4 regions of the Clostridium sp. CM027 genome follow, and region 1 is predicted to be linked to each of the others. Evidence: riboswitches for the same ligand, from Rfam matches in the RefSeq annotation. Region 1 holds a riboswitch; each other region holds the start of a gene.
The links. A riboswitch is a leader RNA that binds a small molecule or an ion and turns the genes downstream of it on or off. The one in region 1 is predicted to bind S-adenosylmethionine.
Positions count from the first base shown of each region.

Region 2: linked by a shared signal. The riboswitch ahead of metK (methionine adenosyltransferase) and the one ahead of KTC92_RS10385 (O-acetylhomoserine aminocarboxypropyltransferase/cysteine synthase family protein) in region 1 are both predicted to bind S-adenosylmethionine.
Region 3: linked by a shared signal. The riboswitch ahead of metA (homoserine O-succinyltransferase) and the one ahead of KTC92_RS10385 (O-acetylhomoserine aminocarboxypropyltransferase/cysteine synthase family protein) in region 1 are both predicted to bind S-adenosylmethionine.
Region 4: linked by a shared signal. The riboswitch ahead of KTC92_RS14405 (methionine ABC transporter ATP-binding protein) and the one ahead of KTC92_RS10385 (O-acetylhomoserine aminocarboxypropyltransferase/cysteine synthase family protein) in region 1 are both predicted to bind S-adenosylmethionine.

Region 1 is NZ_CP077725.1:2,179,866-2,184,230, reverse strand. Features, by position in the region: gene KTC92_RS10390 (homoserine dehydrogenase) at 1-1,215, opposite strand, end outside; gene KTC92_RS10385 (O-acetylhomoserine aminocarboxypropyltransferase/cysteine synthase family protein) at 1,331-2,617, opposite strand; SAM riboswitch class I at 2,729-2,840, opposite strand; SAM riboswitch class I at 2,974-3,084, opposite strand; gene KTC92_RS10380 (permease prefix domain 1-containing protein) at 3,159-4,127, opposite strand; gene KTC92_RS10375 (PadR family transcriptional regulator) at 4,129-4,365, opposite strand, start outside.
Region 2 is NZ_CP077725.1:2,349,018-2,353,382, reverse strand. Features, by position in the region: gene KTC92_RS11135 (rod shape-determining protein) at 1-71, shown strand, start outside; gene yyaC (spore protease YyaC) at 197-751, opposite strand; tRNA gene KTC92_RS11125 (tRNA-Thr) at 1,109-1,183, shown strand; tRNA gene KTC92_RS11120 (tRNA-Tyr) at 1,189-1,273, shown strand; tRNA gene KTC92_RS11115 (tRNA-Val) at 1,316-1,391, shown strand; tRNA gene KTC92_RS11110 (tRNA-Thr) at 1,424-1,498, shown strand; tRNA gene KTC92_RS11105 (tRNA-Tyr) at 1,504-1,588, shown strand; SAM riboswitch class I at 1,691-1,793, shown strand; gene metK (methionine adenosyltransferase) at 1,879-3,054, shown strand; gene KTC92_RS11095 (ATP-dependent RecD-like DNA helicase) at 3,261-4,365, shown strand, end outside.
Region 3 is NZ_CP077725.1:2,000,865-2,005,229, reverse strand. Features, by position in the region: gene KTC92_RS09460 (polysaccharide deacetylase family protein) at 61-924, shown strand; gene metA (homoserine O-succinyltransferase) at 991-1,908, opposite strand; SAM riboswitch class I at 2,021-2,132, opposite strand; gene KTC92_RS09450 (MATE family efflux transporter) at 2,343-3,728, shown strand; gene yjeM (glutamate/gamma-aminobutyrate family transporter YjeM) at 3,812-4,365, opposite strand, start outside.
Region 4 is NZ_CP077725.1:3,017,464-3,021,828, reverse strand. Features, by position in the region: gene KTC92_RS14415 (MetQ/NlpA family ABC transporter substrate-binding protein) at 1-775, opposite strand, end outside; gene KTC92_RS14410 (methionine ABC transporter permease) at 826-1,470, opposite strand; gene KTC92_RS14405 (methionine ABC transporter ATP-binding protein) at 1,460-2,467, opposite strand; SAM riboswitch class I at 2,585-2,688, opposite strand; SAM riboswitch class I at 2,782-2,900, opposite strand; gene KTC92_RS14400 (transglycosylase domain-containing protein) at 3,444-4,365, shown strand, end outside.

The DNA of each region.
Region 1 (4,365 bases):
AATTCTTATGTTTTTTTCTGAACTTTTATGTGTAATAAATCCTAGTGGTCCATGATCATCGTGCCTTACATCTCCAGTAACGGACATAATGCTGACATTGTTTTTCCCAAATATTTTCGCTGTATCTCCTAAAACTTCTACTGTATCTTTAACATTAAGTCTAATATAGAATTCTGATTCATTTTCTTCTGATTTTTTCACTTCTTTAAAATCAGTCTTGTCACTTAGGTCTAATAAGTCATAAGGATTTACATTATTCCTTAATATGGATATTATATCACCTACAACTGCACTTCCAGTTGGAAAAGCTCCAGCGCCTTTTCCATATAGCATTAACTCTCCAACTGCATTTCCTTTTATCATAATAGCATTAAATGCATCGGCTACATTTGCCATTGGGTGGCTCGAAGGTATTAGGGTTGGATGTACTCTTAGCTCTAATTTGTTATTTACTTCTTTAGCTATTGCTAAAAGTTTTATTGAATAACCAAGTTTTTTAGCATATTCTATATCTATGTCACTAATACTTCTTATTCCTTCTCTATAAATACAATCATGATCTACCTTAGTTCCAAATGCTAGAGAAGACATTATTGCAAGCTTATATACAGCGTCAAAGCCATCAACATCAGAGGTTGGGTCTGCTTCAGCATAACCCTTTTCTTGCGCCTCCTTTAGTGCTTCATCAAAGCTAATCCCATCCATTGTCATTTTGCTTAATATGTAATTAGTTGTTCCATTTATAATTCCAATTATCTGCTCAATCCTATTGGCTGTAAGGCTCTCATTAATCTCGCGTATTATTGGAATTCCACCAGCCACACTTGCTTCATAATAAAACAATACGTTTTCTTTCTCCGCTGTTTTAAATAACTCTTCGCCCCAGTTCGCGATAACTAATTTATTAGCAGTTACAATATGTTTTTTAGATTTCATTGCGCGTATCATATACTCTTTAGATTTATCGCATCCACCAATAAGTTCAACCACAATTTTTATACTTTCATCATTTATAATATCATCAATGTTATCTGTTAATAGGCCATTAGGTGCTTTGATATCTCTTTTTTTATTTATATCTTTTACAAGTATTTTAGCAACTTCTATTTCATAATTTGAACGTTTCATTATTTCTTTTCTATTTTCGTGAAGTATTTTCCATACACCCGTCCCAACATTTCCAAAACCTAAAATCGCTATTTTTACCTTTTTCATAATAGTTTTCCTTTCTAAACTTTAAAGTTATTCCTCCGTCATCTAAGGTGATGGAGGAATATAGTTAGGAACAAGACCTTATTTTGAAACCAGCTGCCAAAGAATTATTGACTTTTTATTGAACTGATTTTTCTAGAGCTTGCGTCAAATCGTATATAATGTCGTCGATACCCTCAACGCCAATTGAAAGTCTTATCAAATCTGAAGTAACTCCAGCAGATTTTTGCTCCTCTGCATTAAGCTCTGCATGAGTTGTACTTGAGGGGTGAATTACTAGAGATTTTGCATCTGCAACATTTGCAAGCAGCGAAAATAATTCTACATTATTAATAAATTTTTTTCCAGCTTCAAGGCCACCTTTTATTCCAAAAGTGAATATTGATCCTGCTCCTTTTGGTAGGTATTTTTTAGCTAAATCTTTGTATCTGCTCCCCTCAAGTTCAGGATAATTTACCCATGAAACATTTGGATGCTTACTCAAAAATTCAACAACTTTCCTAGCGTTTGTTACATGTCTCTCAACTCTTAACGATAATGATTCCAAACCTTGAAGAAATAAAAATGCACTTTGAGGGCTAAGCGTCGCACCGGTGTTTCTTAAAAGTTGAACTCTAGCTTTTAAAGCAAATGCTGGAGCACCTAAATTAGCATATACTATTCCATTATAGCTTTTATCCGGAGTTGTAAAATCAGGGAATTTACCGCTAGCGGCCCAATCAAATTTACCAGCATCAACTATAATTCCACCAATAGTAGTTCCATGTCCTCCAATGAACTTTGTTGCTGAATGAATAATTACATCTGCACCATACTCAATTGGACGGCAAAGGAAGGGAGTTGCAAAGGTATTGTCAATAATAAGGGGTATTTTATTTTCATGAGCAATATCCGCTACTGCCTCTATATCTAGAACATTTATTTTTGGGTTTCCCATTGTTTCAGCATAAAGTGCTTTTGTTTTATTCGAGATAGCTTTTCTAAAATTTTCAGGATCATCTGGATCAACAAATGTTACGTTAATTCCAAGTTTTCTAAGAGTAACATTAAATAGTTCATAAGTACCACCATATAGAGTGCTTGCAGCTACTATTTCATCGCCTGAATTTGCTACATTAAGTATTGCATAGAATGTTGCAGCTATTCCTGAAGCTGTAGCAAGTCCTGCTACTCCGCCTTCGAGAGCGGCTACTCTTTTTTCAAAAACGTCTGTAGTTGGGTTCATTATTCTTGAATATATATTTCCTTCTTCTTTTAATTGAAATAAATTTGCTGCATGATCTGCATTTTTAAAAACAAAAGATGATGTTTGATAAATTGGGACTGCTCTCGAGCCTGTAGTAGGGTCTGGAACCTGCCCTGCATGTACCTGTAATGTTTCAAAACTTAATTTTCGCTCACTCATATTAATTTCTCCTTTTATAATTATTTTTCAAAAAAAAGCTGCTCTCCTATAAGGAAAGCAGCATGATTAATTTTATTAAACAATAAAATTGTATCATAAAATTTGCTATCGTCCTTATCTTTCAGATTTTACAATCTGATGGAATTGACACCATTGCACTTCTTTTAAAAATGCTGGTTGTCGGGCATCATCGGGCCAGTCCCTCTGCCGCTCTGGATAAGTTATATTTAGTTGTTAGTATTTAGTACATTATTTATTTAGATTTTTGGGGAAGAAAAAAAGCTACTTTCCTATAAGGAAAGTAGCAATAGTTAACTTTAATAAACAATAAAATTGTATCATAAAATTTGCTAACATCCTTATCTTTCAGATTTTACAATCTGCAGGAATTGACACCACTACATTCGAATAAGAATGCTGGTTGTCGGGCTTCATCGGACCAGTTCCTCTGCCACTCTGGATAAGTTGTATTCAGTTATTAGTATTTAGTATATTACTCATAAAAACAATTGTCAATACTTTTTTAAAAGATAAAATTATTTTAATTATGCCCTTTTATAATACTATATGCTGCACTGAACATACCAAATAAAATGCCAACGATAGGGAATATAATCCAATTAATGTGCCATAGATTAAAAACTAATCCACTGACAAGGAAGATACAGATTGCTAATGGCCATACGATAGCAGCAACTGCACCAATAAGTTTATTATCTTCAGTTTTTTCTTTTGAAAAGTCACCAATCTGTAAAAGAATACTAAAACTCTGCTTAATATTTCCAAAATATATAAAGAGGAAAACGGCAATAGCAATCATCACAAGTAAAACAACTACTCCGTAGCTAGATGCATTGTCGCCAAAAGCAGATGATACAAAAAGTGCAACTGGTGATATGACACATATGCACACACCTGTTATTACAGATATCATATGGGTTGATGCAAAAGCATTATTTTTTTGATTTACAATTACTTTTACATGAGGAGGCAAATCAAAACCGCTTTGTAGATACTTGTATTTTTCTAGCTTTATACCGGAATAAATGAATAAAGCTATAGCAGGTACAAGTAGAATAAATAGTGGAATAATACCAAACATATCGCTGAAATTTTTTGAAATACCTTTACCGAGAATGCCATTATCTACGAGAGTGGTAATTAATATTAATATAGCCGTTGCTACAATACATAAAGAAACACCAATACCCAACAATAAGCCAGATCTCTTTTTTTCAGCCATAAAATTATCTGCATCTTCCTGTGTAATGGTTTTAAGTTTAACATCATCTTTCATATGTTCGATGCCGAGTTCATCAATTAATTCGTCAATATTGCCAAATTCTGAAATTACAATACCAATGGCCTCATTTTCTGATTTTCCATCATTCTTATTCTCGTTATATTTTTCTTCCATATTCCATAATAAATCGTTTTTTAATTTGACCGTCTGATTTGTTCTTGGTAGGACTTTAAACATATTATCTAAATAATTTTTTATAGTTTCCATTTTAATCCCTCTCCTTAATAAATTTATTAATAACTTCTTTTGTTAAGCTCCATTCTTCACATTTTTCTTTATAGTAGGTTAAACCTACGGGGGTGATTTTATAATATGTGCGTCTTTTACCAAAGGTTTCGTCTTTATAGAAAGATTCGATATATCCATTCTTCTCAAGACGGTTGAATGCTGAATAGAGTGTGGTCTCTTTCATAACATACTTCTCCTCTGATAATTTTCTGATGTT
Region 2 (4,365 bases), 170 kb from region 1:
GTAAAGTATTGGATTATATGGATAAGTTAGATAATTCATTCAATGGAAGAGAATTATGCTTAACAGAATAAAAAGTATAAGCAAGCTATAAAAATAAGCAATACAATTATTAGTTTAATTGCATTGCTTATTTTTATATTATATAAGATTTGTAAGTTTAAATTGTGGATAATTATTTAAAACTAATTAAAGCATGTTAAACAGGGCTCAAATTATTTTCTTCATTGGTAAGGGAGTGCAAATAGTATGAATGCAAGAGGGATCTGCTTAAAACATTAGCAATATCCATTACCAAGCTCAATCTTATGTTTCTATTTGTAAATAATTCACTATCATCACTTGAATCTACTATACCTATTAATGAAAGAGTGCCTACCTTAGGAAGGGTTTTCCCTACACCTTTGCCAGGATGAATTGGATAATTTCTAGCTTGGAGTTCTCCAATATTTGAAATGTCTCCTAAACAAGCATCTACACCTATTATAGTACAATTTGGGTGCAATGCATTTATTTTAGATAATTTACTATCTATGTTTAAGGCATGAATTGGATTATCTATAGTGCCATATACAGGTAATGGAAAGGAACTATTTTTTAAAAGTGTACCAACTAAAGGACCTAGACAATCGCCTATACATCTATCGGTACCTATGCAAACAACTAAAGTATTTTTGTCAATATAGTCTTTTAGAAAATTAGAAAGTGTATAGTATGCTAAAGGATCTTTATAATGGGTTTTAGCTTTACTCAAGAAATATACCTCCTTGTATTGCGCTGGGGAAAAATTATTAGTTTCCTATGAATAATTTATATGAATAAATCCCGTGTATTATTATAATAAAGAATAAAAAAATGATTAATTAAAAAATGATATATAAGTATATTAACTATATGAAGGAAAACCAAATAAAAAATATAATAAATTATTTGTGCAAATAGTAAGTTGTATCAATGCTTAATATTAAGCAAATATGCGAATAGTATAGTTATGGAGAGAAGAAGTCGTTTATTAAAGGATAATAGACTTGAAATTAATTAATTAAAGTTGTATAATAATTCTTGTCGACACGGTAAAACGGTAAAACGGCAAAATGATAAAACATAATATGCTGGCATGGCTCAACGGTAGAGCAGCTGACTTGTAATCAGCAGGTTGTAGGTTCAATTCCTATTGCCAGCTCCATAAGTGGAGGAGTTCCCGAGTGGCCAAAGGGGGCAGACTGTAAATCTGTTACGTAATGTTTCGATGGTTCGAATCCGTCCTCCTCCACCATTTATAATGGTTTACAATAAATTATGGTTTACAATAAATTATGGGAGCATAGCTCAGCTGGGAGAGCATCTGCCTTACAAGCAGAGGGTCACAGGTTCGAACCCTGTTGTTCCCACCATAATAATCTTTTTAAAATAGAATAAAATGCATGCTGGCATGGCTCAACGGTAGAGCAGCTGACTTGTAATCAGCAGGTTGTAGGTTCAATTCCTATTGCCAGCTCCACATATGGAGGAGTTCCCGAGTGGCCAAAGGGGGCAGACTGTAAATCTGTTACGTAATGTTTCGATGGTTCGAATCCGTCCTCCTCCACCAAAAGACATCTATAGATGTCTTTTTTTATTTTTTACAGGGTTTAGATTCTGTTGACACCATAGAATGCATATGGTATTATAATTAAAAGTTAATAATTGATAACTCTTATCAAGAGAGGTGGAGGGAAAAAGGCCCTATGAAACCCGGCAACCGGTGCAATGCACCATGGTGCCAATTCCTGCAGTTATAATCTGCAAGATAAGGGAGATGATTAAATCACCTCTTCTTATATTTGGAAGAGGTTTTATTTTTTTATAGGGAAATTTTAGAGAATAGAAGGGAGAATTATAATGAAAAGATTATTTACATCAGAATCCGTTACAGAAGGACATCCAGACAAAATTTGTGACCAAATTTCAGATGCTGTACTTGATGCTATTTTAGAGCAAGATCCTTATGCTAGGGTTGCTTGTGAAACAGCGGTTACTACAGGAATGGTTTTAGTAATGGGAGAGATAACAACTAGTTGTTATGTAGATGTTCCTAAGGTTGTTAGGAATACCATTGAAGGCATAGGATATACTAGAGCAAAATACGGGTTTGATGCTAGCACATGCGCTGTACTTACGTCTATTAATGAACAATCAACAGATATAGCTATGGGAGTAGATGAGGCATTAGAATCTAAAGCAGGCGAGATTGATAAGGTTGACGCAATAGGTGCTGGTGATCAAGGCATGATGTTTGGATTTGCAACTAATGAGACACCAGAATACATGCCACTACCAATTGCTATGGCTCACAGATTAGCAAGAAAGTTAAGCGAAGTAAGAAAAAATGGCACATTAGATTACTTAAGACCGGACGGAAAGACTCAAGTTACTGTAGAGTATGAAGATAATAAGCCAGTAAGAATAGATACTATTGTTATTTCAACTCAACATGCAGAAGAAGCAACTCATGATCAAATTGAAAATGATTTAAAAGAGCATGTAATAAAACCTGTAGTTCCAAGTGGATTATTAGATGAAAATACTAAATATTATATAAATCCTACAGGCAGATTTGTAATTGGAGGACCGCAAGGAGACTCTGGTTTAACAGGAAGAAAAATAATAGTAGATACTTATGGTGGATATGGAAGACATGGAGGTGGAGCATTCTCAGGAAAGGATGCAACAAAAGTTGATAGATCCGCTGCATATGCTGCAAGATGGGTTGCTAAAAATTTAGTTGCTGCAGGAGTTTCAGATAAATTGGAAATTCAGTTAGCTTATGCTATAGGTGTAGCTAAACCGGTATCTATAGAGGTCGAAACTTTCGGAACAGGAAAAATTGACGATGATAAAATAGTTCAAATAGTTGAAAAAGTATTTGATTTAAGGCCAGCTGTAATTATAAGAGAATTAGAACTAAGAAGACCTGTTTATAAACAAGTAGCTGCCTATGGACATTTTGGAAGAATTGATTTAGATCTTTCATGGGAAAAACTAAACAAGGTTGATGAAATAAAAAAGTACGTATAATATAAAAAAAGGGATAACAATTATTAATTGTTATCCCTTTTTAGTGCATGTGATTATTAAGTAGTATTTTGATAAAACCTAAGATAGGGGTATACTGAACATAAGAGATGTAAAATACATATGATATAATAACATTAATAATAATATTATTGCTAATAATATTATTATTAATGTTATTATATGAATTTATAAATAGGAGAGATTTTATGCCGGAAATACAAGGGATAATCGAAGATGTAGTATTTCATAATGAAGAAAATGGATATATAATTGCTCATTTGAATGATAATAAAAAGCAGATAACTGTGGTAGGCATTGTGCCATATATAAGTGAAGGGCAGAACCTGAAATTAACGGGGGAGTGGGTTACTCATCCTCAATTTGGCAAGCAATTTAGAATAATACAATGTGAGGAAATAATACCTAGTTCACTTGAAGGTATAGAAAAATATTTAGCTTCAGGAGTTATTCAAGGAATTGGACCAATAACTGCTAAAAAAATTGTACAGCACTTTGGTGAAAACACCATGAATATATTAGATAATGAAATTGAAAGATTAAAAGAGATTGATGGTGTAGGACAAAAAAAGATTCAATTAATTTTTGAATCATATTCTAAGCAACGAGAAGTTAAAAATATAATGATATTTCTTCAAACATATGGAGTAACACCTAACCAATGTGTGAAAATTTATAAAAAATATGGAGGAGACTCTATAAAGGTAGTACAGGATAATCCTTATGTGTTAACTGAAACCATTTCTGGAGTAGGATTTAAAATTGCAGATAAGATAGCACAAAGTTTAGGCATTGACAAAGAGTCGCCTTTCAGAATACAAAGTGGAATTAATTATGTGGTAAATGAATTTTGCGCTATGGGAAATACTTATATGCCGTTAAACAAATTATACCAAGAATCTAAAAATATTCTTGGGGTTACGGCTGAAGAAATTGAAAAAAATGTTTATGATAATGTATTGCAGGGAAAATTGAAAGTCGAAAATATTGATGAAGAAGACTGTGTTTTCACTATGCCGTTCTATTACTGTGAATTAGCTATTACTAAAAAAATTATAACCTTATCTATAGAAAAGTATGACGAATTAGAAATAGACATAGAAGAAAAGATTAATGACTTCGAAGAAGAAAAAAACATAAAATTTGCAACGTCTCAAAAGACTGCTATTTGTGGTGCTGCAGAAAATAGTATTGAAATAATAACGGGAGGTCCAGGTACTGGCAAAACTACTATAATTAATTGCATTATAGAGGTATTTGAAGAAGCAGGAATGAAAGTTTATATGGCTGCGC
Region 3 (4,365 bases), 180 kb from region 1:
AGATGATGAAGATTAAAAAATAATATGTGTTTCCGAAAAAATACATACAAGGAGGTTATTATGAGAAAAAAAATAATTTTAATATTTACACTCGTTATTTTAATGTCTCTTTCGGGGTGTTCAAGATCGAAGACTGCTACAATAAAAAAAACTGCCCCAGTTAAACCAGCAACTGCAGTTGAACCCGTTAAACCGGCTGAACCCGCTCAAACCTCTTCGATACCCGCTTTTGACAAGACTGCTGTTATGAAGGCTTCAGGAAAGAGTGTTCCAGTTTTAATGTACCATTCAATTGACTACGAAAAAGATAATCCTATTCGTCTTCCTGTTAAAAGATTTGAGGAGCAACTAAAATATTTAAAAGATAATGGTTATTATACTATTACACTTACAAATTTATATGAATATCTTATTAAGGATATACCAATACCTGAAAAATCCATAGTTCTTACTTTTGATGATGGTTATGAAGATAATTATACGGATATGTTCCCTGTTTTGAAAAAGTATAATTTTAAAGCAACAATTTTTGTTATTACTGGTAGTATTGATAAAAGTCCTAACTATATGACTTCGAAACAGCTTGTGGAAATGGAAAAATATGGAGTGGAAATAGGGAGTCATACCGTAAAGCATGAAAATTTAAAAGAGATGCCTAAGGATAAGCAACTAGAAACTTTAGTTAAATCTAAAAAAGATTTGGAAAAAATATTAAATAAACAAATAAAATTCTTTTCCTACCCTTATGGTGGATACAGCAAAACTTCAATTGAGGCTGTACGAGAAGCAGGGTATACAATGGCTTTTAGTACTGACGGCAGATGGTCTTCCAAAGAGGATGGTATACTTTCCTTACATAGGGTATATATAAGTTCATTCCATGACATGGAAGAATTTAAGAAACGTATTTCTAATACAGATTAAATTTTAATAAAGTTCAATATTTAGAGTTGGGTCCCTAAGTTACTAGGGGCCCAACTTTTATATGTATTATTCTAGGTACACCAAATTGTAAGGTGTCTCCTGATAAACATAATAATTTAACCAGTTTAAAAAAAGCAAACTTGAGTGACCTCTCCATTTTACGATAGGTATTTTTAATGGATCGTCTTTTGGATAATAATTTTTGGGGACATTTATATTTAAGCCGTTTGCTATATCCCTGTCATATTCATTTTTTAATGTTAATGGATCATACTCTGAATGCCCGGTTATAAAAATTTGTCTTCCCTTTTTTGCTGATACAATGTAAATGCCTGATTCCTCAGATTCTGATAAAATTTCAAGCTCATCTATTTTATCAATATCAACTTTTCTTATTTCAGTATGTCTTGAATGTGGAACATAAAATTCATCATCAAATCCACTCAAAAGTTTAACGTTTTGCTTTGTTATTTTATGTTTAAACACTCCAAATACTTTACTATCAAGTTTATGTTTTTGCACTCCGTAATGATAATGAAGCCCTGCTTGAGCACCCCAACAAATATGCAAGGTAGAGTATACATTGTGAACACTCCATTCCATAATTTTTTTAAGCTCCTCCCAGTAATCCACTTCTTCAAAGGGAATACTTTCAATTGGCGCTCCAGTTATTATCATTCCATCAAATCTAGAATTCTTTATTTCTTCAAAAGTGTTATAAAATTTAATTAAATGTTCCTGCGATATATTTTTACATGCATGGCTTGCAGGGTGAAGAAGAACTATATCAATCTGTAGTGGAGAGTTCCCAAGAAGTCTTAAAATTTGTGTTTCAGTATCGATTTTTGTTGGCATAAGGTTTAAAATCACAATTTTTAAAGGCCGAATATCTTGGTGAAATGCGCAGTCTTCTGTAATAGTAAAAATGTTCTCTTTATTTAAAGTTTTAAACGCTGGAAGATTGTCAGGTATTTTTATTGGCATTTGCATCCTCCTTGTAATTAGGCATCTTATAAAAAAAAGCTGCTTTCCTATAAGGAAAGCAGCGTGATTAACTTTAATAAACAATAAAATTGTATTATAAAATTTGCTATCGTCCTTATCTTTCAGATTTTATAATCTGATGGAATTGACACCATTGCACTCCACTTAAGAATGCTGGTTGTCGGGCATCATCGGGCCAGTCCCTCTGCCGCTCTGGATAAGTTGTATTCAGTTGTTATTGCTTAGTATATTACTCGTAAAAGCAATTGTCAATAGGTAAAAATGTCTTTGTTTTATTTTTGACAATATTGAACATATGTGTTACGATTGCTACTGTTCATCGGAGGGTATATAGATAATTATATGCTGGATAAGATGGTTGGATAAAGCCAACTTCCTTATCCAGCATTTTTTTATTTTAGGAGGCACATATTATGACACAACAGAACATTTTAACAGAAGGAAAGGTTATTATGAAACAAGAGAATACTTTAACAGAGGGTAAGGTTATCCCAACGCTTTTAAAATTTGCATTTCCGTTTCTATTAGCAAGCTTGTTGCAAGCACTCTATGGTGCAGCTGATTTGTTGGTTGTTGGACAGTTTGATAATTCGGCGCAAGTTTCTGCTGTGGCAACAGGAAGCCAGATTATGCAGACAATCACAAGCGTTATCCTTGGATTAACAACTGGAGGTACTATTTTAATTGGCAACTATTTGGGTGCAAAAAAATATAAAGATATTGCAGAGTCAGTTGGAACTATCATTTGTACATTTGGTATAATAGCAGCTGTGTTGACTGTAATTATGGTGGTAATGACAGGTACTATTACAAATTTAATGAATACGCCAACAGAGGCATTTAAATACACAAAAGAATATATTTTTATCTGTTCTTGTGGTATTCCATTTATTATAGGGTACAATGCGTTGAGTGGTATTCTGCGAGGGCTAGGCAATTCAAAAGCACCATTATTCTTTATTGCGGTAGCTTGCGTAACTAATATTATGGTAGATTTAATATTAGTGGGTGGGTTCCATATGGGGGCGCCAGGAGCTGCAATTGCTACTATAGCTGCTCAAGCTATAAGCTTCATAATTGGGGTGCTGTATATAAAAAAGATAGGTTTTAACTTTGAGTTTCATCGTAGTCATATTAGGATTGAAGCAGGAAAAGCAAAGAAGGTATTTAAGCTAGGATTACCAATAGCATTACAGGATGGTTTAATTAATATTTCTTTTATAATAATTACAGCAGTTATTAATGTAATGGGACTTACTGCTTCTGCATCTGTAGGTGTTGTCGAAAAAATAATTGTATTTACAATGCTTCCAACGATTGCATTTGCTTCAGCAATTGCAGCGATGACAGCTCAGAATATGGGGGCAGGAAAGAAGGAAAGAGCAAAACAATGTTTGTATATAGGCACGGGATGCTCATTAATATTAGGAATAATATGTTATGCATATGCACAATGGAATCCAACATCGCTTACAGCATTGTTTTCTAGGGATACAGCGGTCATAGAAACAGCTGCATTATATATTAAATCATACAGCATCGATTGCATTTTGGTATGCTTTGTATTTTGTATGAACTCGTTTTTTAGTGGTTGTGGTAATTCGTTATTTCCAATGATTCACAGTTTAATTGCTACATTTATCATTCGTATACCGTTATCTTTTGTTTTAAGTAAAATAGTAGGTATGACTCTATATGAAATTGGATTTGCTTCTCCTCTTGCAACATTCGCATCACTTGTAATGTGTATAATCTACATGAAATCAGGTAAATGGAATAATAATAAAATTATTTATTGAGGAAATTATATAATATAATGTGAAAAGCAAAAAAATGATTTCTGTGCACAACACAGAAATCATCTTTTTGATTCAGCATAGACTTATTTAAAATTTTTATTTGTAAAGGGTATATTTTTATTTAAATATTTCTTTTCATAGTGGCTATACATAAACCAGGCAACAGCCGCAAAAAATATCGGGCCACCTATACTCCAAAGTGTTATGCTCAATTTTCCTTCCAGTGCTGGTTGTATTATTGAGAAGAAGTTTGCAAATCCAACAGTGAACATAACAACTATTGTCCATATTAGTGCACTTCTTTCAGTTTTGAATATTTCAAAAGGCTTAATAATATCTTTGTTTTTCTTAAATGGTGCAAAAGCAAAAGCTATAAACATGTATGGAAGAGTCATAGCTACATTAGTCATAGCTACTAATACAACGAAGAAACCTGACATATTCTCTCCACCAAAGGATACAAGAGCAATAATAACACAAACTATTGTAGCTTGAATCCACATAGCCCTTTGAGGCATTCCATTTTTCATTTCTGCCATTTTCCCAGGCCATAATTTAGCTGGAGTACCTTCAATTAATTGTTTTAATGGAGAAAACATTAATGTAAAGAATGCACCGGCTAAAGCTAAGAACATTG
Region 4 (4,365 bases), 840 kb from region 1:
ATTTATCTTCAATAATTTTTTTAACTTCTGGAGAATTTAATGCCTTTGAAAGTGCTTCTATATGAGGTTTAGTTTTATCTTCTTTTCTAACTGCAAGCACATTTGCATAAGGCGAATCTTTTGATTCAATTGCTAGTGCGTCTTTTGTCGGATTTAAATTGGCTTCTATTGCAAAATTTGAGTTTATAACTGCTGCATCCACATCTTTTAAAATCCTTGGAAGCTGAGGAGCGTCTAATTCAGTTATTTTAAAATTCTTTTTATTTTCAGTAATATCAAGTTTAGAAATAAGATCTCCACTTTTTAGTTTTAATAGCCCTTCCTTCTCAAGCACTCTAAGTGCTCTTGCTCCATTTGTAGGATCACTTGGAATGGCTATTTTAGCTCCATCTTTTAAATCACTTAGCTTTTTATATTTATTAGAGTACACACCCATAGGTTCAAGATGAACCTTTACAGTATAGTCTAGGTCCACTCCCTTTTCTTTACTAAAGGATTGCAAATAAGGAATATGTTGAAAGAAATTAGCATCTAATTGTCCCTCGGCTAGTGCAGTGTTTGGTGTTACATAGTCAGTAAATTCTACTATTTCGAGAGTATATCCCTCTTTTGCGAGAATCGGCTTTATAGCCTCTAATATTTCTTTATGAGGCACTGGTGACGCACCTACTTTAATGATTTTTTTCTCAGTTACATCCGCCTCTTTTTTTGCTCCACATCCACTCAGTGTAAAAATCACAACTATTGTTAATAATATGCTTAATATTTTTTTCATTTTTAATTTCCTCCTCTTATTTTTCTTTTAATATTTTTATAATTCAAAACTTATTTAATCATTTTTCTGTACAATATATTTCCTAAGGCTTGAATTACTTGCACAACTGCAATTAATATAATTACAGTGTATATCATGATATCTGACTTAAATCTATAGTAACCATATTTTACGGCTACATCTCCAAGTCCCCCTCCACCAATTGTCCCAGCCATAGCTGAGTAACCTATAATGTTTATTATTGTTAACGTAACTCCAAGAACTATAGACGGCATTGCCTCTTTTAACATAACCTTAAATATAATTTGATAGGTTTTTGCACCAAATGACTTAGCTGCTTCAACAATTCCATAATCCACTTCTAAAAGTGCAGATTCTATTATTCTTGCAGCAAAAGGTGCTGCACCAAGCGTTAGAGGAACTATAGCTGCATTAGTACCTATTGTTGTTCCAACTATAAGCTTAGTTAAAGGGAATATAGATATCATTAGTATAATAAACGGAAAAGACCTAAGTACATTTATTACTAAATTTAAGATTTTATAGATTAAAGTGTTTGGCCTTAGGCCAATAGGTCCAGTTATAATTAATCCTACTGCTGAAATAAACCCTAAAATAACTGTAAAAATCGTGGATAATGTTACCATATATATAGTTTCTTTTAGTGCAGGTAATAAAATATCTTTAAATAGCATTTATACTCTCTCCCTTGTGCTTCTCAAGCTGCACAGAATAATTAATGAGCTCCCACTCTATAGATTTTTCATCTAAATAATTTAATATCTTCTTCTTATTCTCTTTACTTGCATTTATTATGAGACTTCCCATTACGTTATCCCTAAATTTTTCAAGCCTGCCCCATACTATTGAAAAATCAATATTTAACTCCCTGGCAATTGATGTTATAAGGCAACTCTGGGTAATTTCCTTTGTAAAAAATATTTTAATGTTATATCCAGTGCTAGGCAGTAATTCTTCCTCTCCCATAAGTGTTTGCATTTCCTTTGTTGGCCTAATAAATAGTTCATCGGTAATGCCATGGCTTTTAATTTCCCCTCCTTCTAAAAGAATAAATTTATTACAAATTTCTTTGACCACTTCCATCTGATGGGTAACTACAATAATTGTTATATTAAATTTGTTATTGATAGCTCTTAAAAGCTCTAATATAGATTTTGTAGTTTTAGGATCTAGTGCAGAGGTAGCTTCATCACAAAGTAATATTTTCGGATTAAGTGAAAGCGCTCTTGCAATTCCAACTCTTTGCTTCTGCCCTCCGCTAAGTTGTTTTACATTGGTGTTTGCTTTATCCTTAAGTCCTACTAACTCTATTAAGCTATCTACTCTTTTTTTAATAAAATTTTTATCGTTTCCCCATATTTCTAGTGGAAATGCTATGTTTTCAAAAACATTTTTACTGTTAATAAGATTAAAACTTTGAAATATTATGCCTACATTTTTCCTAAACTCGCGAAGTTCTTTCAAACTTAGCTGTTTCACCCCTTTTTCCATTATATTAATGGTACCTGTATCATAGGTTTCAAGCCCATTAAAGCATCTAAGTAAAGTGGATTTACCAGCTCCACTGTGACCAATAACACCATAAATATCACCCTCCTCCACTGTAAATGAAACATCATTTAACACTTTAACCCCTGAAAAACTTTTACTTACACCTCGAACTTTAATCATGATATCCCTTCTCCTTTTCATTTCTTATAATTCATCTTTACCTTTTGATCCTTTCTTTAAACATCACTCTAAAAAAATAGAGCCCAAGAATAAACTTGGGCACTACTTCCAAACTTATTCTTATCTTGCAGCAATGCTGCAGGAATTAACACCATGTATCATAATATGATACTGGTTGTCGGGGTTCATAGGGCCAGTCCCTCCACCTCTCTTGATAAGACACTATTAAATTTTATTTACATCTATTCAAAAAAACAAAAACCTCTTTCATCATTATATAATGATGAAAGAGGTATAAAATTACAAAGACACCTCTCTCATCTTCCGCTAATTTACAATGAAATTAACGCAGGATTTAGCACCTATTCAGACAATACGTCTGATGGTTGCCGAGATGTCATCGGGCCAGTCCCTCTATCTCTCTTGATGAGAATTAACTTATTTATTAAATTAGATTTATAATATCACTATATGAATGCTATGTAAAGAAGTTTTTATATACACCTTCTCCAAACATCATACAACTGTCTAATGATGTTTCATCATAATATATATTTTGTTCATACTTTATATATAACATAAATATTCATGTTACATTATTTATGTTATAATATATTGTAATAATTATATTGTTCTAGGAGGATACATTGTATGGCTAATGTTTGAAATGCCAATAAGAAATAATTAACATCAATAGAAATCACATCATATAACTTGGTGTTATTGACAAAATTGTAAAATAATTGTATTATACACACATAAACTAAGCACTTTTTTAATAGTATAAGAGAGACCCATAAGGTCTCTTTTATGTGACCTAGTATTAGAATTCAGTAATAACAATTGAATATAGGACTAAAAACAGGAAATACTTATGGCGACCAAGTAAGCCCCCCCTTTACAGTATGTATGAAGCGTGGTCATTTAGGGCTAACCCTGGACATTTTTTGTATAATAAAAAAAGGAGGAGATATTAATGGATGATAATAAAAATGTAGAACCCATAAAAACAGCACCGGTTAAAAAGAAACTTTGGAAAAAAATCGTTAAAGGTTTATTGATATTTTCTGCAATAATTTTCGTATCGGCTACGATAACTTTAGGATATGGTTATATTAAATATGGGCCTAAAATAGAGGCAACTATAAAAGATGCTAACAATATAGCACAAACCATAAACGAAACCTCCTTTAATACCCGAAAACCAACACAATTTTTTGATACTAATGGTAAACTATTAAAAGAATTTAAGACCAATACATATTATTACACAAAAGAAGCAGACTTAAATCCCTATGTAGGTAAAGCTGTCACTTCAATAGAAGACCAAAGATTTTATAAACATGGTGGTATAGATTATAAAGGTATAAGGAGAGCTGTCTGGGTATATATAAAATCCAAGGGAGCTATCGTACAAGGTGGTTCAACAATAACGCAACAACTTGCAAGAAATGTATTCCTTACATTTGACGTAACCTTGTCGAGAAAATTGGAAGAGTCTGTTATAGCAAATAAATTAGAAGAAAGATATTCAAAAGATCAAATATTAGAGTTTTATGTAAATAATATAAACTTCGGCAATGGATGCTATAGTATTGAAAGTGCTTCACAATTTTACTTTCAAAAGAATAATAAGGATTTAGATTTATCTCAAATAGCTATGCTTGTTTCAATACCTAATAATCCATCTGTTTATAACCCCGTGACTCAGCTGGACAATGTTATAAAGAGGAGAGACTTAGTCTTAGATAAAATGCTAAGCTTAGAACAAATTTCACAAAATGATTTTGATACAGCAAAAGCAGAAGTTATTAAATTAAATATTAAACCTCGTACAGCACCTGAACCTATGAGCTATGATATTCAATATGCTGTTCACAATGCAACCTTAAAGTTAA